One region of the Streptomyces sp. NPDC002577 genome, then DNA from elsewhere that is predicted to be linked to it. Evidence: predicted binding sites of a transcription regulator. Region 1 holds the regulator's gene; the other holds the start of a gene.
The links. Region 1 encodes HrcA, which represses chaperone genes, less so after heat shock. Its sites were predicted from a motif close to TTNGCACTCNGNNNNNCNGAGTGCNAA; they were not measured.
Positions count from the first base shown of each region.

Region 1 (11,585 bases):
GCCGCAGCCCGAGGGCGGCCGCGGCCTCGTACACCTCGCGGAACTTCACCGGCGGGTGCCCCACCTCGGCCGAGTCGAGCCCGACGCCCACGATCCGGTTCAGGTACGGCTTCGCGGCCTCGAGGGTCTCCATCGCGGACTCGGCGGACTGGTCCCGCAGGAAGCACATGATCAGCTGCGTGGAGACACCGTGCCGCTCCTCGGACCGGTCCAGCGCCCTCGCCAGGCCCTCGATCACCGTGCCGATGCCGACGCCGCGCGCGATGTGCGCCTGCGGATCGAAGAAGATCTCCGCATGCCGGACCCCCTGCGCGGCGGCCCGCTCGAGATACGCGTCCGCGAGCTCCTCGAAGTCCCGCTCGGTGCGGAGCACGGCCATCAGCTCGTAGTACAGGTCGAGGAACGACTGCAGGTCGCTGAACTGGTACGCCTTGCGCAGCGCTTCGGTGTCCGCGTACGGCAGCTGGACGCCGTTGCGCGCGGCGAGCGCGAAGGCGAGCTCGGGTTCGAGGGTGCCTTCGATGTGGAGGTGGAGTTCGGCTTTGGGGAGGGGCACGGTCGCGCCTTACGTTCGAGTCGTGGGGTGCGTGCCATGTGACGGCACGGGATCTTCATCGTACGAGGAGAGGCACGCGCGCGTGCCCGCTACCGCCCGCCACGCTTCGGCAACGGCACCCGCATCAGATCCGCGGCCACCGTCAGCTCCCCGTCGAACCCCGCGACACGCGCCTCGCGCTCGAACTCCTCCGCGACCCCGGCCCCCGAAGGGCCGCCACGCTCGTTGTAGCGCTGGCTGAAGTGCGTCAGTACGAGATGCCGTACGCCCGCGTCCCTCGCCACCCGCGCCGCCTGGACGGCGGTCAAGTGACCGTGTTCCTCGGCCAGGTGCTCGTCCTCGTGCAGGAACGTCGACTCGATGACGAGCATGTCGCACCCGTCGGCGAGCGCGTGCACGCCGTCGCACAGCCGGGTGTCCATGACGAAGGCGAACCGCTGGCCGCGCCGCACCTCGCTGACGTCCTCGAGGGCCACGCCGTTCAGTACGCCGTCGCGCTGGATGCGGCCGACGTCAGGCCCCTTGATGCCGTGCGCGGCGAGCCGTTCGGGCAGCATGCGGCGGCCGTCCGGCTCGACGAGCCGGTAGCCGTAGGACTCGACGGGGTGGGAGAGCTTCCGCGCCTCGAGCGTGTACGCGTGCGTGGCGGCGATCACCCCGTCGGCGGCGACCGGCTCCTCCGTCAGGTCCACCGTCTCGCGGTACGCCGTCGCGTACCGCAGCCGGTCGAAGAACCGCTTCCCGGACCGCGGATAGTGCGCGGTGATCTCGTGCGGCACCCGGTCGAGATTGATCCGCTGGATCACCCCGGCGAGGCCGAGCGAGTGGTCGCCGTGGAAGTGCGTGACGCACAGCCGGTTCAGGTCGTGCGCGGCGACCCCGGCGCGCAGCATCTGCCGCTGGGTGCCCTCGCCGGGGTCGAAGAGGATGCCCTCGCCGTCCCAGCGCAGCAGATAGCCGTTGTGGTTGCGGTGCCGGGTCGGGACCTGGCTGGCGGTGCCGAGCACCACCAATTCACGTACGGACACCGGTGGTTACCCGGGGGGCCACTGCAGGCCGCGGCCGCCCAGCACGTGCAGGTGCGCGTGGAACACGGTCTGGCCCGCGCCGGTGCCGGTGTTGAAGACGACCCGGTAGCCCCGGTCCTCGATCTTGTCCTCGGCCGCGATCTCACGGGACTCACGCAGTATGTCGGCGATGATCGTCGGCTCGGCGGCGGCGAGCGTCGCGGCGTCCGGGTAGTGCACCTTGGGGATGATCAGGACGTGGGTCGGTGCCTGGGGGTTGATGTCGCGGAAGGCGACGGTGGTCTCGGTCTCCCGTACGACGGTTGCCGGGACCTCTCCCGCGACGATCTTGCAGAACAGGCAGTCGGCCTGCGCTTCACCCGCCATCTAGGGCCTCCTCACAACGCTGATCGTTTACGACGGCATGGTATCCACCACGAGCACCGCCGACTGCCGCCCCCGCCGTGGGCGCCGGCGCCGCCCGCAGCGGGGCGGGGACGCGTCAGTCGAGCGCCGGGAGCCCCGGCGCCCCCTTCGCCGGGTTCTCCGCCAGCGCGGCCAGCGCGATCCGTATCGCCTCGTCCAGCTGCGGATCCCGCCCGGCGGCGTGATCCTGCGGCGCGTGGACGACCTCGACGTCCGGGTCGACGCCGTGGTTCTCGACACCCCACCCGTACCCCTCCAGCCAGAAGGCGTACTTGGGCTGGGTGACGAGCGTGCCGTCGACGAGCCGGTAGCGGCTGTCGATGCCGATGACGCCGCCCCACGTCCGCACGCCCACGACGGGCCCGATGCCCAGCGCCTTGATCGCGGCGTTGACGATGTCGCCGTCCGAGCCGGAGAACTCGTTGGCGACGGCGACGACGGGGCCGCGGGGCGCGTCCAGCGGATAGCTGTACGGCTGCATCCCGCGCGGCACGTCCCAGCCGACGATGCGCCGGGCGAGCTTCTCGATGACGAGCTGCGAGGTGTGGCCGCCGCGGTTCTCGCGGACGTCCACGACCAGCCCCTCGCGGGCGACCTCGACACGCAGGTCGCGGTGGATCTGCGCCCAGCCGGGCGCCTGCATGTCGGGAACGTGCAGATAGCCGAGCCGTCCGCCGGACTCCTCGTGGACGTACGCCCGCCGGTCGGCGACCCACGCGTGGTACCGGAGGGGCTCCTCGTCGTCGATGGGCACGACCACCGGATGGCGCAGGTCTCCCCCGCCGGCCGGTGAGATCGTCAGCTCGACGGGCTTGCCCGCCGTGCCCACGAGCAGCGGCCCTGGCCCGGCCACCGGGTCGACGGGCTGCCCGCCGACCGCGACGATCGCGTCCCCGGCGCGCACCGCGACGCCGGGCGCGGCGAGCGGCGAGTGCGCCGTGGGGTCGGAGGTCTCCGACGGCAGGATGCGGTCGATGCGCCAGCTGCCGTCCTCGTGCCGGGAGATGTCGGCGCCGAGCAGCCCCTGCCGGGCCCCGGAGCCGCCCCAGCCGCCGCGCGGTGTGACGTAGGCGTGCGAGGTGCCGAGCTCGCCCTGGACCTCCCACAGCAGGTCGACGAGGTCGTCGTGGGTGGCGACGCGCTCCAGGACCGGCCGGTAGCGGTCGAGTACGCCGTCCCAGTCGACGCCGCCGAGGTCGGGCCGCCAGAAGTTGTCCCGCATGAGGCGGCCGGTCTCGTCGAACATCTGCCGCCATTCGGCGGCCGGGTCGAGGGTCTGTCCGATGCGGGACAGGTCGACGGTGATGTTGGTGTCGCTGTCGTCGTCGCCCGAGGCGCGCCGGTCGCTGGGCACCACCTTGAGCCGTTCCCCGGTCCACAGCAGGACGCGCTTGCCGTCGCCGCTGACCGCGAAGTGGTCGGCGTCCGCTGCGAGTTCCTCGAGGCGCTGCTGCACCAGGTCGTAGCGCTCGAGCTCGCTCTTCGGGTCGGGGTCGGAGGGCGTGGCGCGGGAGGTGCCGAGCACCCCCAGCACCGGGTGGCGCAGCCACAGCACGCCGTCCTTGGCCGCGCGCAGGGTGGTGTAGCGGGCGGCCTCGACGGGGAACGGCACGATGCGGTCGGCGAGTCCGTCGAGGTCGATACGGGTGACGGGGGCGCCCTCGCTGTCGGGCGTCTCGTCCTTGTCGGGCGCGTCGAAGGGCCTGCCGTGCCGCTGCGGCCCGAAGGGGGACGGAGTCGTGGCGGCCAGAGTGATCAGGTGCGGCCGCGAGCCGCCCACGAACGCCAGGTCGAAGACGTGCTCGTCGTAGACCGGGTCGAAGGACCGTGCCGAGAGGAACGCGAGGTGCTTGCCGTCCAGCGTGAAGGCGGGCGAGTAGTCCTGGAACCGCAGCGGGGTCGCCTCGGTGACCGACAGGTCGGCGGTGTTGGCGAGCTTGAGCTGGCGCAGCGGTTCGGGGCCCGGGTGGGACCAGGCGAGCCACGTCGAGTCGGGTGAGAAGACGAGACCGCTCGCGTCTCCGTGTTCGCTGCGGTCGACCTCTCGTACCTCTCCGGTCTCCCGTTCGACGAGCAGTACCCGCCCGTCGTGCGAGGCGACGGCGGCGCGGCTGCCGTCGGGGGCCATCGCCAGGCTCAGGACGCGGCCGAGCTGGCCGGCGGCGAGGCGGCGCGGTGTCGCGCCGGGTGCGAGGCCGGTGGCCGGGGCGAATTCGAGGGCGTCGTCGCCTTCGGCGTCGGTCACCCACACGACGTGTTCCTCGCCGTCCACCCGGAAGGTGCGCGGCAGCCGGGCGCGTACGCCGTGCGTGGCGGCGAGCGCGCGGGCGGGGCCCTCGCGGTGGGTGACCCAGTGGACGGCGCCGCGGACGGAGACGGCGCTGCCGCGCCCGGTGTGGTCGGGCGCGGCGGCGCCGAACCAGCGGGCGGCGTTGACGGGGTGCGGCTGGAGGTCGGTGCGCTGCCCACCGAGGCGCAAGGAGAGCCGGCGAGGCTCGGCGCCTTCGAGGTCGTCGAGGAGCCACAGTTCACCGCCGCTCGCGTAGACGACCCGGGTGCCGTCGGTCGAGGCGTGCCGGGCGTAGAAGCTCGTCGCGGTGTGCACAGGCGTGTGCCGCCGGAGGTCGGAGCCGTCGGCGAGGGACGAGTACACGGCGCCCACGCCCTCGTGGTCGGAGAGGAACGCGACCCTGTCCCCGACCCACATGGGGTACTCGATGTTCCCGTCGAGCCCGTCGTGCAGCCGGACGAACTCGCCGGCCCCTTCCCCGTCGCCGACGTCCCTGCCGATCCACATCTTGCCTGCTGTGCCGCCCCGGTAGCGCTTCCACCAGGCGGCCTCGCGCCCCATCGTCGCGGAGAGAAGCACGACCCGGGAGTCGGGGCCGTACGCGACGGCGCCCACGGGCCCGTACGGAAGGGTGGCCGCGGGACCGCCGTCGAGCGGCACCGCCCGTGCCCAGCTGCGGCGCAGCGAGGCCTGGCCGTGCGTGGTGAGCGCGAGGACGTGTCCGTCGGGGGTCCAGCCGCGGACGGTCGTGCGCTGGCTGCCCCAGTACGTCAGCCGCCGGGACGGTCCGCCGTCGACGGGTGCGATGTGCACCTCGGGTGCCCCGTCGCGGGTGGACGCCCAGGCGACGGTGGTGCCGTCCGGGGAGATCCGGGGGTGGTTGACGGGGACGTTGTCGGCGCTGACCCGCCAGGCGCGGCCGCCGTCGAGGGGCGCGACCCAGACGTCGTCCTCAGCGGTGAAGGCGAGCAGGTCGCCGTGCAGATGCGGGAACCGAAGGTACGCAGGCTGTGTCACCCGATCACACTAAGCAGTCACCGCCGTCCAGGTCAGCGTTTTCGATCAGTTCGGGCCGCGGACCTGCACGGTCACCTGCCCCGTCGCGCCGCCCGGGGCCCTCAGCCGCGCATCAGCAGCCACTCCTGAAGCTCCACCAGATTGCCCTCGGGGTCCTTGAGATGGGCGACGCGCAGCCGGTCCGTCATGGCGGCGGGCCCGTGCTCGAGGACCGCTCCGCGGCCGACGAGTTCCGCGCAGTACGCGTCGAGGTTGTCGACGCGCAGCACCACCAGGGAGCGGTGCCCGTTCACGGTGTCGGCGAGTTCGCCGAGCACCTCGGCCATCATGGCGCGGTCCTGCAGCGCGATGCCCGCCGAGCCGACGGCCGGGCTGAACTTCTCGTACGGGCCGTCCTGCGCGCCCGACTGCGGCTTCAGCCCGAGCACCTCGGCGTAGAAGCGGTAGCAGGCCTGGAAGTCGGAGACGAGCAGCCTCACCTGGGCCAGTTCCAATGCGGCCTCCTTCTCGGCACACATCCGGGGCCGCCCTGCGGCGACCGGTGCGGTCGCCGGGGGACTCGGCCGGGCGTCAGGACCAGCGGCCGGTGCGGCCGAGCAGCAGCGCGACAGCCGCCGTCCCCGCGGTCGACGTACGCAGCACGGTACGCCCCAGCCGGTACGTCCTGGCGCCTGCCGCCGAAAAGACCTGCAGCTCTTCGGGTGACACTCCCCCTTCGGGCCCCACGACCAGCACGATCTCGCCCGTGGCGGGAAGGCCGGCGGTGGCCAGCGGCTCGCTGCTGTAGTCCCGCTCCTCGTGCAGGACGGCCGCGAGGTCCGCCGTGGCCAGAAGCGCGGCGACCTGCTTGGTCGTCATGGCGTCCGCGACCTCGGGGAAGCGCACCCGGCGCGACTGCTTGCCCGCCTCGCGCGCCGTCGCCCGCCACTTGCCGAGCGCCTTGACGCCCCGCTCGCCCTTCCACTGCGTGATACAGCGCGACGCCGACCACGGCACGATCACGTCGACACCGGTCTCGGTCATGGTCTCCACCGCGAGCTCGCCCCGGTCGCCCTTGGGCAGGGCCTGCACGACGGTGATACGGGGCGTGGGCGGCGGTTCCTCCTGGACGGCCGCCAGATCCGTCACGACGAGCCGGTCCTTGCCCTCGGCCGCCTTGACGACGCCTTCCGTCCAGCGGCCGTGCCCGTCGGTGAGCACGACGTCCTCGCCCGGCCGCAGCCGCTTCACGGACACGGCGTGCCGCCCCTCGGGCCCGTCCAGCACGTACTCGGGGCCGCCCGGGACCTCGTCCACCACGAACACCGGCGCGGTCATGAGCCACTCTCCACGGACAACGCCGCCTTCGCGACGTCCAGTTCGGCGGCCAGCACCTCGACGAGCTGCCCGGCCGGGAGTTCCCGCGCCAGCCGGTGCCCCTGCCCCGCCCACAGCGCCATGCCCTGCGGGTCACCGGCCCCCGCGGCCGCCTTGCGCAGCCCGGAGGTGAGGTGGTGGATCTGCGGGTACGCGGCCGGGGCGTACGGACCGTGCTCGCGCATGAAGCGGTTGACGAGGCCGCGGGCCGGGCGCCCGGAGAAGGCCCGCGTCAGTTCGGTGCGGGCGAAGAGGGGGTTGGTCAGCGCGTCCTTGTGCAGGGCGTTGGCACCCGACTCGGGCGTCACCAGGAACGCCGTGCCCAGCTGCGCGGCCTGGGCGCCGGCCGCGAGTGCCCCGGCGATCTGCGCGCCGCGCATCATCCCGCCGGCCGCCACGATCGGCAGCCGCACGCTCTCGCGGACCTGTGTGATCAGCGACAGCAGGCCGATGCCCGCGGCGTCGTTCTCCGGGTTGTCGCGGTGGGTGCCCTGGTGGCCGCCTGCCTCGACGCCCTGTACGACCACGGCGTCCGCGCCGGCCCGCTGCACGGTCTGGGCCTCCTCGACCGTGGTGGCGGTGACCATGGTCAGCGTGCCCGCACGCGAGAGCGACTCGAGCACCTCGGGGGCCGGGCAGCCGAAGTGGAAGGAGACGACCGGGACCGGGTCGTCGAGGAGGATCGCCAGCTTGGCGTCGTAGCCGTCGTCGCGGCCGCCGTCGGGATCGCCCAGCTCGGTGCCGTACCAGGCGGCCTCACCGGCGAGCTGGTTGCGGTAGACGTCCACGGCAGCCGGGTCCGCACAGTCCGGCTGCGGCATGAAGAGATTCACACCGAACGGCCGGCTCGTCAGCGAGCGCAGCCGTTGGATCTCCTGGTACATCCCGTCAGCGGTCTTGTAGCCGGCCGCGAGAAACCCGAGCCCGCCGGCCTCCGAGACGGCCGCAGCGAGCTGCGGCCGCGACACGCCGCCCGCCATGGGGGCCTGCACGATCGGAAGAGGAAAGAGATCGCTCAGTGCGCTGGACATGACCGCATGTTGTCACGTCCAGCACACGAGTCCGAATCGGCCCTTCCGCATGACCCGGCAGGCGGCGTCACCGCCCGTTGAACGCGTCCTTGAGCCGCGAGAACAACCCCTGCTGCCCCGGCTGGAACTGCCCCAGGGGCCGCTCCTCCCCGCGCAGCTGCGCCAGCTCCCGCAGCAACCGCTCCTGCTCAGGATCAAGCTTCGAAGGCGTCTGCACCTCGACATGCACGACGAGATCACCGCGCCCGCCACCCCGCAGATGCGTGATGCCGCGCCCGTGCAGCGGGATCGACTGCCCGGACTGCGTACCGGGCCGGATGTCGACCTCCTCCAGCCCGTCCAGCGTCTCCAGCGGCACCTTCGTGCCGAGCGCGGCGGCCGTCATCGGGATGGTGACCGTGCAGTGCAGATCGTCGCCACGCCGCTGGAACACCGGGTGCGGCAGCTCGTGGATCTCCACGTACAGGTCGCCCGCGGGTCCGCCGCCGGGTCCGACCTCGCCCTCACCGGCGAGCTGGATCCGCGTGCCGTTGTCGACACCGGCCGGGATCTTCACGGTCAGCGTGCGACGCGACCGCACACGCCCGTCGCCCGCGCACTCCGGGCACGGGGTCGGCACGACCGTGCCGAAGCCCTGGCACTGCGGGCACGGCCGCGAGGTCATGACCTGGCCGAGGAACGACCGCGTGACCTGCGACACCTCACCGCGGCCGCGGCACATGTCACACGTCTGCGCCGAGGTGCCAGGGGCGGCACCCTCGCCGTTGCAGGTGTTGCACACCACGGCCGTGTCGACCTGGATGTCCTTGGTGGTGCCGAAGGCCGCCTCGTCCAGCTCGATCTCGAGCCGGATCATCGCGTCCTGGCCGCGCCGCGTACGCGACCGCGGGCCCCGCTGGGACGCCGTACCGAAGAAGGCGTCCATGATGTCCGAGAAGTTGCCGAAGCCGCCGGCGCCGAAGCCGCCCGCGCCCGCGCCGCCGCTCGCCGAGAGCGGGTCGCCGCCGAGGTCGTAGACCTGCTTCTTCTGCGGGTCCGACAACACCTCGTACGCGGCGTTGATCTCCTTGAAGCGCTCTTGCGTCTTCGGGTCCGGGTTGACGTCCGGGTGCAGCTCGCGGGCGAGCCTCCGGAATGCCTTCTTGATCTCGTCCTGGGAAGCGTCGCGGCGCACGCCGAGTACGGCGTAGTAGTCCGTGGCCACTTACGACTCCGCCAGGATCTGTCCGACGTAACGTGCCACTGCGCGTACTGCTCCCATCGTTCCCGGGTAGTCCATGCGGGTCGGGCCGACCACGCCGAGCTTGGCGACTGCCTCGCCGCCCGAACCGTAGCCCACCGACACCACAGACGTGGAGTTGAGCCCCTCATGGGCGATCTCGTGACCGATACGTACGGTCATGTGCGAATCCTTCGCCTCGCCAAGGAGCTTGAGGAGCACGACCTGCTCCTCAAGCGCCTCGAGCACAGGCCGGATGGTGAGGGGAAAGTCATGTCCGAAGCGGGTGAGATTGGCGGTGCCGCCGATCATCAGCCGCTCCTCGGTCTCCTCCACCAGGGTCTCGAGCAGCGTCGAGAGCACGGTCGAGACGGTGCCGCGGTCGTCGGCCTCGAAGGCCTCCGGCAGATCCTGCACCAGCTGCGGCACGTCGGTGAAGCGGCGGCCGACCACCCGGCTGTTGAGCCGCGCCCGCAGATCGGCGAGAGAGGTCTCGCCGAAGGGGGCGGGGCAGTCGACCATGCGCTGCTCGACCCGGCCGGTGTCCGTGATCAGTACGAGCATCAGCCGGGCCGGGGCCATCGACAGCAGCTCCACATGGCGCACCGTCGACCGCGTGAGCGACGGGTACTGCACCACCGCGACCTGCCGGGTCAGCTGCGCGAGCAGCCGCACCGTGCGTGCCACGACGTCGTCGAGGTCGACGGCGCCGTCGAGGAAGTTCTGGATGGCCCGGCGCTCGGGCGCGGTCATCGGCTTGACGCCCGCGAGCTTGTCGACGAAGAGGCGGTACCCCTTGTCCGTGGGGATGCGCCCCGCGCTGGTGTGCGGCTGGGCGATGTAGCCCTCGTCCTCCAGCACCGCCATGTCGTTGCGCACGGTCGCCGGGGAGACACCGAGGTTGTGCCGCTCGGTCAGGGCCTTGGAGCCGACGGGCTCCTCGGTGCCGACATAGTCCTGGACGATGGCGCGCAGTACTTCGAGTCTGCGTTCACTGAGCATCCGCGCACACCTCCAGGTCGTCGTGTCGTCCCTTACGGCCTCTCGCCTGGCACTCACTGTGTGCGAGTGCCAGCCTTCCCGGGCCAAGTGTACGGCCGTGGGGTACGGCCCCGGCAAGGGCGGTCACACCGGAGCGCTGCCGATATGTGCGGTCTGGGCTGGGGTGTCGTGCTGCGGCGGACCCCGGGGACTAGCGTCGCCGGTAGGGAAGTGGCACACGGATGGTGAAGGTCGTGTCGTGGGAATCGTGACGGACGTGGCGTGGGAAACACGGGGCTGGGAGGGGCTGTCGCCCCGGGTGGGCCGGCGCCGGCTGCCGGTGTGGGACTGCACGGTGGGCCTGGTCGTGGGCGAGGGTGCGGCGCTCATGGTCGACGCTGGATCCAGCCTGCGGGAGGGTGCGCAGCTGCGCCAGGAGGCACAGCAACTGCTCGGCCCCGGCCGGCGCGTGACGCATCTCGCACTGACCCATCCTCATTTCGACCACGTGCTGGGCGCGGCGGCGTTCGCGGGAGTCGAGGTCTACGGGCCCGTGGGGCTCGACTGGGTCTTCGCCGCGGGCCGGAAGGATCTCCTGGCCGACGCGGTACGGCACGGGCTCGACCCTGCGGACGCGGCGGAGGCCGCGGAACTCCTCGTCTCCCCGCGCCACCAGGTCAGCGGCGAGTGGACACTCGACCTGGGCGGTGGCCACCAGGTACTCCTTGCGAATGTGGGCCCCGGCCACACAGGACACGACATGGCGGTCCTGGTCCCCGCCACCTCCTCGACGCCCGAGATCGTCTTCTGCGGCGACCTGGTCGAGGAGTCGGGCGAACCGCAGGCGGGCCCGGACGCGGTGCCGTCCCACTGGCCCGCCGCCCTGGACCGGCTGCTGAACCTGGGCGGCGAGGACGCGGTGTACGTACCCGGTCATGGAGCCGCGGTGAATGCGGCGTTTGTCCGGCAGCAACGCGATCAGCTGGCGGCCCGGTTCGGCGTGTCGTAGCCAGGCCCCGCGCCTTCTCCCTATCGTCATCCGAATGCTCCCACCCGTCTCCCGCCACCGCCCCTCCAACGAGGGCCCTTCGGGCCCGCAGCGCCGTCTGTACTCTCCGGACCTCACCCCGCCGTGGAAGAAGCCGAAGCCGGTACCCGAGGTCCCGGCGGAACCAGGACTGGTCGTCGAGGAGTCCGGGACCGGCTTCTGCGGCGCGGTGATCCGCTGCGAGGCGGGCACGGTCACGTTGGAGGACCGATTCGGCAAGCACCGGGTGTTTCCGCTGGAGCCCCGCGGGTTCCTGCTGGAGGGCAAGGTGGTGACCCTGGTCCGCCCCTCCGGAGCGGCGCCGGTGCGTCCCACCCGTACGGCCTCGGGATCGGTTGCGGTGCCGGGCGCACGGGCCCGTGTGGCGCGCGCCGGGCGGATCTACGTCGAGGGCCGCCACGACGCCGAACTGGTCGAGAAGGTGTGGGGCGACGACCTGCGTATCGAGGGCGTGGTCGTCGAGTATCTGGAGGGCGTCGACGACCTCCAGGCGGTCGTCGCGGAGTTCTCCCCCGGCCCGGACGCCCGCCTGGGTGTCCTGGTGGACCACCTGGTCCCCGGCACGAAGGAGTCCCGTATCGCGGAGTCCGTCACGAGCGAGTACGCGCTGGTGGTCGGCCACCCGTTCATCGACATCTGGGAGGCGGTGAAACC
Region 1 covers NZ_JBSFWK010000022.1:42,556-54,140, reverse strand. The annotation lists gene ACWD4J_RS25265 (adenosine deaminase) at 1-556, opposite strand, end outside; gene ACWD4J_RS25260 (ribonuclease Z) at 646-1,584, opposite strand; gene ACWD4J_RS25255 (histidine triad nucleotide-binding protein) at 1,591-1,950, opposite strand; gene ACWD4J_RS25250 (S41 family peptidase) at 2,066-5,296, opposite strand; gene ACWD4J_RS25245 (VOC family protein) at 5,398-5,790, opposite strand; gene ACWD4J_RS25240 (16S rRNA (uracil(1498)-N(3))-methyltransferase) at 5,867-6,613, opposite strand; gene ACWD4J_RS25235 (nitronate monooxygenase) at 6,610-7,683, opposite strand; gene dnaJ (molecular chaperone DnaJ) at 7,751-8,887, opposite strand; gene hrcA (heat-inducible transcriptional repressor HrcA) at 8,888-9,904, opposite strand; gene ACWD4J_RS25220 (MBL fold metallo-hydrolase) at 10,143-10,892, shown strand; gene ACWD4J_RS25215 (DUF3097 domain-containing protein) at 10,927-11,585, shown strand, end outside.

Region 2 (11,585 bases), on a different contig from region 1:
TCCGCCGCATACGCGAATCCCGGCGTACGGAACGGTGACGCGGGGGATGGCCGGGGCCCTTGCTGGATAGGGTCGACGCATGGGCAGCCACAGCCAGCAGGACTCCTTGCCGACTCCCCGCAACGACGCCGGCCGCCGCGGACTCGAGGCGATCCTCGCCCACCCCGAGCAGGCCGTGATCGGGGTCGACTTCGACGGGACGCTCGCCCCGATCGTGCCCGACCCCGAACAGGCGCGCGCCCACCCGGACGCCGTCCCGGCCATGTCGGCCCTCGCGCCGAAGGTGCGTTCCGTGGCGGTGATCACCGGCCGCCCGGCCGATCTCGCCGTCCGCTACGGAGGGTTCGCCGACGCGCCGGGCCTCGACCACCTCGTCGCGCTGGGGCACTACGGCGCCGAGCGCTGGGACGCCGTCACCCGCACCGTGCAGGCGCCCCCTCCGCCGCCCGGCGTGGCGGCCGTCCGTACCGAACTGCCCGGCCTCCTGGAAGCCCTCGGCGCCTCGCGCGGCACCTGGATCGAGGACAAGGGCCGCGCCATCGCCGTCCACACCCGGCGCGCCGAGGACCCCGAGGCCACCCTCGAAATGCTGCGCGCGCCGCTCGCCGAACTCGCCGGCCGGCACGGGCTCATCGTCGAGCCGGGGCGCCTCGTCCTCGAGCTGCGGCCGCCCGGCATGGACAAGGGCATGGCGCTCACCGAGTACGTACGGGAGGTGGGGGCCGGGGCCGTCCTGTACTGCGGGGACGATCTCGGGGATCTTCCCGCGTTCGCCGCCGTGGAGAAGCTTCGGGAAGAGGGCGTGCCGGGGTTGCTCGTGTGCAGCGGCAGCGCCGAGGTGCCCGAGCTGGCGGGACGGGCCGATGTCGTGGTGGACGGGCCGGCGGGGGTGGCACGGTTCCTGGCGGCGCTGGCTGCCCGCTTGGGTTGACGCGCGCTGCCGCCGCTGTGGGCAGTCGTTCCTCCCCCAGCCAACGCTGGGAGGTGCCCCCTGGGTGCGCCGGGCTCACAGCGAAGTAACTGCGGTCAGGCGTCCAGGGCGTGCAACTGGTCCAGGAACCACTGGGTCGGCGGAAGCGCGGTCGCGGACGCCGCCAACCGCTTCGAGCGCTCGATGCGGTCCCCGTCCGAAAGGCCGAGCGCCTCGTGCAGCGCCTCGGCCGTGCCCGACACGTCGTACGGGTTCACGGTGATCGCGTCCTCACCCAGCTCCTCGTACGCCCCTGCCTCCCGCGACAGAACCAGGGCGCACCCCTCGTCGGAGACGACCGGCACCTCCTTGGCGACGAGGTTCATGCCGTCCCGGATGGGGTTGACCAGCGCGACGTCGGCGATCCGGTAGGCGGCCAGCGAGCGGGCGAAGTCGTCCTTGAGGTGCAGCTGGACGGGGGTCCAGCCGGGCGTGCCGAACTGCTCGTTGATCTCCTCGGAGAGCCGGCGCACCTCGGCCATGTAGTCCCGGTAGACCGCGAGATCCTGCCGTGAGGGATAGGCCATGGCGACGTGTACGACCTGCTCGCGCCACTCGGGGCGGGTCACGAGGAGCTCCCGGAAGGCGAGCAGGCCGCGCACGATGTTCTTCGACAGCTCGGTGCGGTCGACCCGGACGATGCTCTTGCGGCCCGTACCGACCTGAGCGCGCAGGACGGCCATGCGCTCCTCGACGTCCGGCTGGTGCGACCGCTCCCGCAGGAAGTCCGCGTCCGCGCCGAGCCCGTGCACCCCGATCCGGGTGTCGGCGAGGGCGTCCGGGCCCAGCAGTTCCATGCAGCAGGTGGTGAACGCGTTCGCCCAGCGCCAGGTCAGGAACCCCGCGCGGTCCGCGCCGAGGATGCCCCGCAGCACCTCCCGCGCGATGTCGTCCGGCAGCAGCCGGAAGTAGTCGACCGGCGCCCACGGCGTGTGCGAGAAGTGCCCGATCCTGAGGTCGGGGCGCAGCTCGCGGAGCATGCCCGGCACAAGCACCAGGTGGTAGTCCTGCACGAGCACCGCCGCGCCCTGGGCCGCCTCGCCCGCCAGCGCCTCGGCGAAGGCCCGGTTGTACACCTCGTAGGAGGCCCACTGAGCCCGGAACTCCGCGCCGAAAGCGGGCTCCAGCGGCGTCTGGTACAGCATGTGGTGCACGAACCACAGCACCGAGTTCGCGATGCCGTTGTACGCGTCGTCGTGCACGTCCGGCTCGATCCCCAGCATGCGCACGTGCTGCCCGCCCGTGTCGGCCGGGTCCAGCGTCCCGCCCGTGCGGCGTACGGCCTCGCGGTCGCCTTCGCCCAGAGCGGAGCACACCCACACCGCGCCCGCGTCCGGGCCGATCGCCGACAGGCCCGAGACGAGACCGCCCCCGCCGCGCTTGGCGGTGAGCGAGCCGTCCTCCTGCAGCGTGTAGGAGACCGGGCCGCGGTTGGACGCGACGAGGACCTGAGCACCCTGAGTGGAAGCCATACGCCCAAACTTAGCCCGGCCCGGAAACGCTCAAACGTACGGGCGACTCGGCTGGTCCCATAGCCGTATACGGTCCCCGCTACGGGTTACACGGCGATCACGGACGGCGACCTCCCGCCGGGCCCGGCAGCAGCGCACCGAGGCCCGCGGTCAAGGGTTCGCACTGCTCCGGCACGGCCGGTGAGAGCACCGCACCCCGAGATGTTCATGGCGCGGTTACGCGGCGCGCCGCTCCGCGTACTCCGCGATCTCGGCCATCGGGGGCCGCTCCTCCGTGTCCACCGAGTACGTACGCGGTTCGAATCCGCTGTCGCCGCGCTCGAACTGAGTGAGGACGGGACGTACGAGATGGCCGCGGGCCAGGCGCAGCTGCGCCGTGCGGTAGATCGCGGCAGCCATCCGCCCCAGCGCCTGGCCGTCCTGGTGCCGGTGCTTGCGCACGCCGACGTCGACCTGGGCGAGCGCGTCCAGGCCCCTGAGGTGCAGGGCGTCGACGAGCATGCCCAGCTCGACGCCGTATCCGACGGGGAACGGGAGCTGCTCGAGCAGGGACCTGCGCGCCGCGTACTCACCGCCCAGCGGCTGGACGAACCCGGCCAGCTGAGGCCAGTGCATGTTCAGTAGCGGGCGGGCCATCAGCTCGGTGACCCGGCCGCCCTGCGCGGCAGCACGACCACCCTCACCTGCGGCGTTGCCCGACGAGAGCTCGGCGCCGAGCGGACGGTCGTACATCGCCTTGACCAGGTCCACGCCGGGCTCGGTGAGCAGCGGGCCCACGATGCCGGAGACGAAGTCCGCCGAGAACTCCTTCAGGTCCGCGTCGACGAAGGCGACGATGTCCCCGCTGGTCACGAGCAGCGAACGCCACAGGACCTCGCCCTTGCCGGGGAGCGCGGGTATGCGCGGCAGGATCGCGTCGCGGTGGACGACGCGGGCACCGGCCGCCGCGGCGACCTCCGCCGTACGGTCCGTCGAACCCGAATCGACCACCACGAGCTCGTCGACGAGCGGCATCGCCGGCGTCATCAACTCGCGGCGGATCACCTCGACGATCTCGCCGACCGTCTTCTCCTCGTTGAGCGCGGGAAGCACGACGCTCACCGTCTGTCCCGTGGCGCGCTTCGCTGCGACCAGCTGACGGAGCGGACGGTCGGTCACCGACCAGGACCGTGTACTCAGCCAGCGCTCGACTTCATCAAGCACGTTCTGGTGCCCCCTCACTGGGACCACTCGGTGGCCCGTCACTGAGACCACTGCCTGTGATCCATCTCGCGGTTCGGACGACTACCTCAACTGTCCTGGCCTTCGGTTACAGTCTTGAACAACGCGCATGACCATCGCATGTCGGGGGTCATGGCGCGAACAAACGCTCCGGGACCCGCACGGCCCGGCGCCATACCGCTCATCCAGAGGGGCAGAGGGACACGGCCCGTTGAAGCCCCGGCAACCCTCCAGCCGGTTCTCGTACCGATCACCGTTGATCGCCGATCACTTTTGATCACAGTCGCGAGGCCCCGGCTAGGGAAGGTGCCAAATCCGTCTCGCGGCGAGATGCGCCGCGAGGAAGATGAGGAGAAAGGGCCTCGCCTCCATGGCTGCGCAGACTGTTGCCACCACCGACACGGACACCGCCGGAACCGACACCGCCAAGGCTGTCGACCTCGGACCCGCATCCGCCCTCTCCTGTCGTGAGTGCGGCGAGCGCTTCCCGCTCGGCCCGATCTTCGCCTGCGAAATCTGTTTCGGTCCGCTCGAAGTCGCATACGACCTGCCGACCGGTGACCCCGAGAGCCTGCGCAAGCAGATCGAGGCCGGTCCCGACAACATCTGGCGGTACGCCCCGCTGCTGCCCGTCCCCGCGGACGTGGCCACCAAGCCGAACCTGAACCCGGGCTGGACCAAGCTCGTCAAGGCCGACAACCTCGCCCGTGAACTCGGCGTCACCGGCGGCCTGTTCATCAAGGACGACTCCGGCAACCCGACGCACTCCTTCAAGGACCGCGTCGTCGCCCAGGCCCTCGAGGCCGCCCGCGCCTTCGGCTTCACCACGCTCTCCTGCTCCTCCACGGGCAACCTGGCGGGTGCCGTCGGCGCCGCCGCCGCCCGCGCCGGCTTCCGCTCCTGCGTCTTCATCCCGCACGACCTCGAGCAGGGCAAGGTCGTCATGGCCGCGGTGTACGGCGGCGAGCTCGTCGGCATCGAGGGCAACTACGACGACGTGAACCGTTTCTGCTCCGAGCTCATCGGCGACCCGCTGGGCGAGGGCTGGGGCTTCGTCAACGTCAACCTCCGGCCGTACTACGGCGAGGGCTCCAAGACCCTGGCGTACGAGATCTGCGAGCAGCTCGGCTGGCAGATCCCGGACCAGCTGGTGATCCCGATCGCCTCCGGCTCCCAGCTCACCAAGATCGACAAGGGTCTGCAGGAGCTGATCAAGCTCGGTCTGGTCGAGGACAAGCCGTACAAGATCTTCGGCGCCCAGGCGGAGGGCTGCTCCCCGGTGTCGACGGCCTTCAAGGCCGGGCACGACGTGGTGCGGCCGCAGAAGCCGAACACCATCGCCAAGTCCCTCGCCATCGGCAACCCGGCCGACGGCCCCTATGTCCTCGACATCGCCCGCCGCACGGGCGGCGCCGTCGAGGACGTCAACGACGAGCAGGTCGTCGACGCGATCAAGCTGCTGGCCCGCACGGAGGGCATCTTCGCCGAGACGGCGGGCGGCGTGACCGTCGGCGTCACCCGCAAGCTGATCGAGAACGGCCTCCTGGACCCGTCGCTGACCACGGTCGTCCTCAACACGGGCGACGGCCTCAAGACGCTGGACGCGGTCGAGCCGACCACGGGCCCGACGGCGACGATCCGTCCGAACCTCGACGCGTTCCGCGCCGCGGGTCTTGCCGGTTAGTCGTCGTAGGGGCATGTGATCGTGGCCGGCCGCCGGTCGTGGTCCGTCCTCGCGCCCACGCGGCGGCCGCCGCATGTCGATACAGCCCGCGCCTCTTCAGGGCGCACCCGTTCCTCCCTCGAGGTGAATCATGAGCGTTACCGTCCGCATCCCGACCATCCTGCGTACGTACACCGGCGGCCAGGCCGAGGTGCCCGCTGAAGGGGCCACGCTCTCCGAGGTCATCGCCGACCTGGAGAAGAACCACGCCGGGATCGCCGCCCGCGTCCTCGACGACCAGGGCAAGCTGCGGCGGTTCGTGAACGTGTACGTGAACGACGACGACGTCCGCTTCGAGCAGGGTCTGGAGACGGCGACCCCGGACGGCGCCGGCGTCTCGATCATCCCGGCCGTCGCCGGAGGCTGAGCACCGCACGCTGAGTCACCAGAATTGCCCCCTCCGCGAGAGAAGCGGAGGGGGCAATTCTGCATGGTTGAGCGCGGTACAGTTGGGGAACTCGGTTCGCCGCTCTTGTCCGGTGCATATGACTTCGCGCCCGGCAGTCGATGAGAAGTAGCCAAAGTGCACGACTCTTTTGCGTCGTATATTCCTTTTGCCGGGCCCGACTTGCCCTGAGTACTGGCGGATTCTCCGCATATTCCCGATCGGGTGTGCCCGGATTTCTCGTCCGATTGACCTGTTGCAGACGGCAGTTGGGCAGATACATTCAGCCGCGGTCGACGCGTTCCGGCGCACACCCCCAACCGTTGGGGGGTGAGGTCTGACCCGGGTCCGCGAAGTGCGGTCCTGTGCAAGGGCCAGTAATAGGGGAGTTAGGCATGGCTCAGGGCACCGTCAAGTGGTTCAACGCGGAGAAGGGGTACGGCTTCATCGCGGTCGACGGTGGTGCGGATGTATTCGTCCACTACAGCGCGATTCAGATGGACGGCTACCGCACCCTGGAAGAGGGCCAGCGGGTCGAATTCGAGATCTCGCAGGGTCAGAAGGGACCGCAGGCGGACATGGTCCGCATGGCCGGCTGAAGCGCCGACTGACTGCAACGACATTCACGCAGGGCCCGTATCCCGGTCGGGGATACGGGCCCTGCGGTGTGCCCGGGCGTTCGCGTTCGGGCGGGGTCTGTCAGCGGCGCGTGTCTCTTTGGGGTGCGTCGCCCGGTCGCCACCCCTCAAGGAAGCTCTTCGGGCGCTTGCGCCCACCCGTCTCCCGGCCACCACCCCTCAAGGAAGCCCTTCGGGCGCTTGCGCCCACCCGTCTCCCGGCCACCACCCCTCAATGAGCCCTTCGGGCGCTTGCACTCTCTGGGGTCGAGTGCTAATCATTGGCGTTAGCACTCTGAGAGTGAGAGTGACAACGAAGGACCGGGTCGGTGAGGCCCAGCAGGCCGGGTGGGGCAAGGAACCACGAGGCAGGCAGGCCGTCCGTCGCGGGCGCCAGCGCGGTCCGGAGAAATCCACCCCAGTCCGGGAGGACCACTTCACATGGCCAAGATCATCGCGTTCGACGAGGAGGCACGGCGCGGTCTCGAGCGCGGGATGAACCAGCTCGCCGACGCCGTCAAGGTCACCCTTGGCCCCAAGGGTCGCAACGTCGTCCTCGAGAAGAAGTGGGGCGCCCCCACGATCACCAACGACGGTGTGTCCATCGCCAAGGAGATCGAGCTCGAGGACCCGTACGAGAAGATCGGCGCCGAGCTGGTCAAGGAGGTCGCGAAGAAGACGGACGACGTCGCCGGTGACGGCACGACGACCGCGACCGTCCTGGCCCAGGCGCTCGTCAAGGAGGGTCTGCGCAACGTCGCCGCGGGTGCCAACCCGATGGCCCTGAAGCGCGGCATCGAGAAGGCCGTCGAGGCGGTCTCCGCCTCCCTGCTCGAGCAGGCCAAGGACATCGAGACCAAGGAGCAGATCGCTTCCACGGCCTCCATCTCCGCCGCCGACACCCAGATCGGCGAGCTCATCGCCGAGGCCATGGACAAGGTCGGCAAGGAAGGCGTCATCACCGTCGAGGAGTCCCAGACCTTCGGTCTGGAGCTGGAGCTCACCGAGGGTATGCGCTTCGACAAGGGCTACATCTCGGCGTACTTCGCCACCGACATGGAGCGTATGGAGGCGTCCCTGGACGACCCGTACATCCTGATCGCCAACTCCAAGATCGGCTCCGTCAAGGACCTGCTGCCGCTCCTCGAGAAGGTCATGCAGTCCGGCAAGCCGCTGCTGATCATCGCCGAGGACGTCGAGGGCGAGGCCCTGTCGACCCTGGTCGTCAACAAGATCCGTGGCACCTTCAAGTCCGTCGCCGTCAAGGCCCCGGGCTTCGGTGACCGCCGCAAGGCCATGCTCGGCGACATCGCCATCCTCACGGGCGGCGAGGTCATCTCCGAGGAGGTCGGCCTCAAGCTGGAGAACGCGACCCTGGACCTCCTGGGCAAGGCCCGCAAGGTCGTCATCACCAAGGACGAGACCACCATCGTCGACGGTGCCGGCTCCTCCGAGCAGGTCAACGGCCGCGTCAACCAGATCCGCGCCGAGATCGAGAACAGCGACTCCGACTACGACCGCGAGAAGCTGCAGGAGCGCCTGGCGAAGCTCGCCGGCGGTGTCGCGGTCATCAAGGCCGGTGCCGCCACCGAGGTCGAGCTCAAGGAGCGCAAGCACCGCATCGAGGACGCCGTCCGCAACGCGAAGGCGGCCGTCGAGGAGGGCATCGTCGCCGGTGGCGGCGTGGCCCTGCTGCAGGCGTCGCAGGTCTTCGAGAAGCTGGAGCTCGAGGGCGACGAGGCCACCGGTGCGCAGGCTGTGAAGCTCGCGCTCGAGGCCCCGCTGAAGCAGATCGCCGTCAACGCCGGCCTCGAGGGCGGCGTCGTGGTGGAGAAGGTCCGCAACCTCACCCCGGGCCACGGCCTGAACGCCGCGACCGGTGAGTACGTCGACCTGATCGCCGAGGGCATCATCGACCCGGCCAAGGTGACCCGCTCTGCCCTGCAGAACGCGGCCTCCATCGCCGCGCTGTTCCTCACCACCGAGGCCGTCATCGCCGACAAGCCGGAGAAGGCCGCGGCCCCGGCCGGCGGCGGCATGCCGGGCGGTGACATGGACTTCTGATCGACCTGTTGGTTGATCAACCGTCCTGCAACGTTCCGAGGGCGGCACCCCTTCTCCCAAGGGGTGCCGCCCTCGGGCGTGTCCGGGATCACAGCGGGGCGCGGAAGGCTCGGTGGAATGCCGTGGCCGGCCGGGCGGTTGACCCGTATGAGAGTCGATGCACGTGCACATATCTGCTCGGGTGTTCGACACCTCGTCCGCCAGTCATTCCCCGATTCCGAGGAGCCCCCACGTGACCGTCACGGCCTCCGCCTCCGCATCCCGCGCGGCCCAGATCCTCTCCCGGCCCGTCCAGCTGAACGGCCTGACCGTCCCGAACCGGATCGCGATGGCGCCCATGACCCGGCAGTTCTCGCCGGGCGGCGTCCCCGGGGAGGACGTGGTGGGCTACTACGCGCGCCGGGCGGCGGCAGGCGTCGGACTGATCGTCACCGAGGGCACGTACGTCGGCCACGAGTCGGCCGGGCAGAGCGACCGTATCCCGCGCTTCCACGGCGAGGAGCAGCTGGCGGGCTGGGCGAAGGTCGCCGAGGCGGTCCACGCGGCGGGCGGGACGATCGTGCCGCAGCTGTGGCACATCGGCATGGTGCGCAGCGCGGGCGAGCCCCCGTTCGCGGACGCCCCGGCGGTCGGCCCGTCCGGCATCCGCCTCGACGGCACCGAGGGCACCGGCAAGGCCATGACCCAGGGCGACCTGGACGACGTCATCGAGGCGTTCGCCGAGGCCGCGGCCGCCGCCGAGCGGACCGGCTTCGACGGCGTCGAACTGCACGGCGCCCACGGCTACCTCATCGACCAGTTCCTGTGGTCCGGCACCAACCGCCGCACGGACGCGTACGGCGGCGACCTGGTGGCCCGTACGAGGTTCGGTGCCGAGATCGTGGCCGCGGTCCGCAAGGCGGTCTCGCCGGACTTCCCCGTGATCTTCCGCTACTCGCAGTGGAAGAGCGACAACTACGACGCCCGGCTGGCCGAGAGCCCGAGTGAGCTCGAGGCGCTCCTCACCCCGCTCGCCGAGGCCGGAGTGGACGTCTTCCACGCCTCAACGCGCCGCTACTGGCTGCCCGAGTTCGACGGCTCCGACCTGAACCTGGCCGGCTGGACGAAGAAGCTCACCGGCAAGCCGGTCATCACGGTCGGCTCGGTCGGCCTGGACGGCGAGTTCCACGGCACCTTCCGGGGCGAGGGCGCGCCGGTCAAGGGCATCGACAATCTGCTGGACCGGCTGGAGCGCGAGGAGTTCGACCTGGTCGCGGTCGGGCGGGCGCTGCTGCAGGACCCGGAGTGGGCGGCGAAGGTGCTCGGGGGCCGGTTCGACGAGCTGAAGCCGTTCGGCGCCGACGCGCTCAAGTCGCTGAGCTGAGGCCCAAGGCGACGGTAGTGTCCGGGAGATGAGGATCCTTCATCTCTCGGACACTCACGTGAACCGCACGGACGCTCCCAACCGCCATGGGGTCAACGCGACCGACTCCCTGCGGCTGATGCTCGCCGAACTGCGCCACCAGCAGGGGATCGACGTGATCGTCGTCACCGGTGACGTCGCTGACGACGGGGCGGTGGAGGCGTATGCGGCTGTGCGGGAGCTGATGGGGGAGTTCGCGCGGGGCATCGGGGCGCCGGTGTTCTACACGACCGGCAACCATGACGAACGGACGGCCTTCGGCAAGGTGCTGGGCAGTGGGCACCCGGAACCGGACGTGGTTCTGGATTCCGAGGCGTCGGAGCGGGCGGCGGTGAGCACGGTCGGGGGCTATCGCTTCGTCACGTTGGACTCGCTGGTGCCGGGGAAAGTGCATGGGCACCTCAGCGAAGCTCAGCTGTCGTGGCTGCGCGACGTGCTGAGGACTCCGGCCGAGCACGGCACGGTTCTCGCCTTCCATCATCCGCCGGTCCATCTCGGCACGGAGACCCAGAGTGTCTTCGGGCTTCGCAACCCGGGCGAGTTGGCGGCGGCGATCAGGGGGAGCGACGTACAAGTGATCCTCACCGGTCACTTCCACCTCCAGCTCTTCGGGCTCCTTGAGTCTGTGCCGGTGTGGGTCACTCCGGGCGTGGTCAACCGCGTCGACCTGACGGCCGAACCCGGTACGGAGCGGGCGGTGCGAGGGGCATCGGCGTCGCTGGTGGTGCTGGGTGCGCCCGCGAGCCCGCTGTTCCACACGTTCCATGCGCGTGATCCACGGGCGCACGAGACGGTGTACGCGCTGGACGCCGAGCAGGTGCGTGCGTTCGTCGAGAGGGAGCCTGAGAGGTTTCAGAGATTCCCGAGCGGCTCGATGTCCACGCGGACGGGGGTGCCCCACACCCGCAGTACCTCGTAGTCGGTGAACTCGTGCACGAGCCGGTAGGCCATGGCGGGGCGGGAGCCGCGTCGCTGGGCGGCGAGGTAGAGCTCGGCCTCGTGCCGGTCGCGGCGAGGGGTGCTGCACAGCTGCCATGTCTGGCCGTTCCACTGCTCGGGCAGCCAGCGCTGCTGGGGGTGAGGCCGGCCTTCACGGACGCCGTATCGGGAGGGGGCGGGCTCGGTGGGCCGCGATACGGCGGGTCCGTTGATCTGGGCGCGACGGGCGGCCCGCCGCCGGGTCTCGCACAGCAGACACAGGTCGTGGGCGTTCTCGTCGACCGGCCCGTTGGGGTGCTCGGGGCAACGGGTGCTGGGGGCGGCGGTGGTGACGCTCTCTTCCAGCAACTCCAGGGCCTTTTTGATGTCCCCCTTGATTTCATGCAGCTTGGTGTCGGGGGTCTCACTGGTCAGGTACTCGCCGTGTTCGCCGAGAAGGCGGAGGGCGCGGCCCAGGGCGGTGAGTTGGGCGTGGTTCATGGGATGGGGCTCCCGTTCTCTGCGTCCAGCTGAGCCATGAATGCGTTCCCTGTCGACCCCTGCGCGGGCGTCAGTCGGCGTAGTCCTTGAGTTTCTCGGTGTCCAGGGTGATGTTCACGGGGGAGGGGAGTTCGACGGTCGCTCCCCAGCGATAGGAGGCGGACTGCTGGTAGCGGCCGTCCTTCGGCTCGCTGTAGACGGTGACGGTGTTGTCGTCGCGGTCGATGAGTAGGTAGACGGGGATGTCGGCCGCCGCGTAGCCGACGGGCTTGTCGATGCGGTCGCGTTGGTCGGTGTCCCTGTCGTGTGAGG
Region 2 covers NZ_JBSFWK010000015.1:34,774-46,358, reverse strand. The annotation lists gene ACWD4J_RS20835 (DUF3263 domain-containing protein) at 1-38, shown strand, start outside; gene otsB (trehalose-phosphatase) at 80-931, shown strand; gene ACWD4J_RS20825 (alpha,alpha-trehalose-phosphate synthase (UDP-forming)) at 1,027-2,442, opposite strand; gene ACWD4J_RS20820 (glucosyl-3-phosphoglycerate synthase) at 2,659-3,645, opposite strand; SAM riboswitch class I at 3,842-4,016, shown strand; gene thrC (threonine synthase) at 4,010-5,347, shown strand; gene ACWD4J_RS20810 (MoaD/ThiS family protein) at 5,478-5,753, shown strand; gene ACWD4J_RS20805 (cold-shock protein) at 6,167-6,370, shown strand; gene groL (chaperonin GroEL) at 6,830-8,452, shown strand; gene ACWD4J_RS20795 (NADH:flavin oxidoreductase) at 8,685-9,815, shown strand; gene ACWD4J_RS20790 (metallophosphoesterase family protein) at 9,844-10,773, shown strand; gene ACWD4J_RS20785 (hypothetical protein) at 10,707-11,273, opposite strand; gene ACWD4J_RS20780 (Uma2 family endonuclease) at 11,344-11,585, opposite strand, start outside.
Region 2: a site for HrcA is predicted at 6,676-6,702, ahead of groL (chaperonin GroEL). Genes of this name have one in related genera too.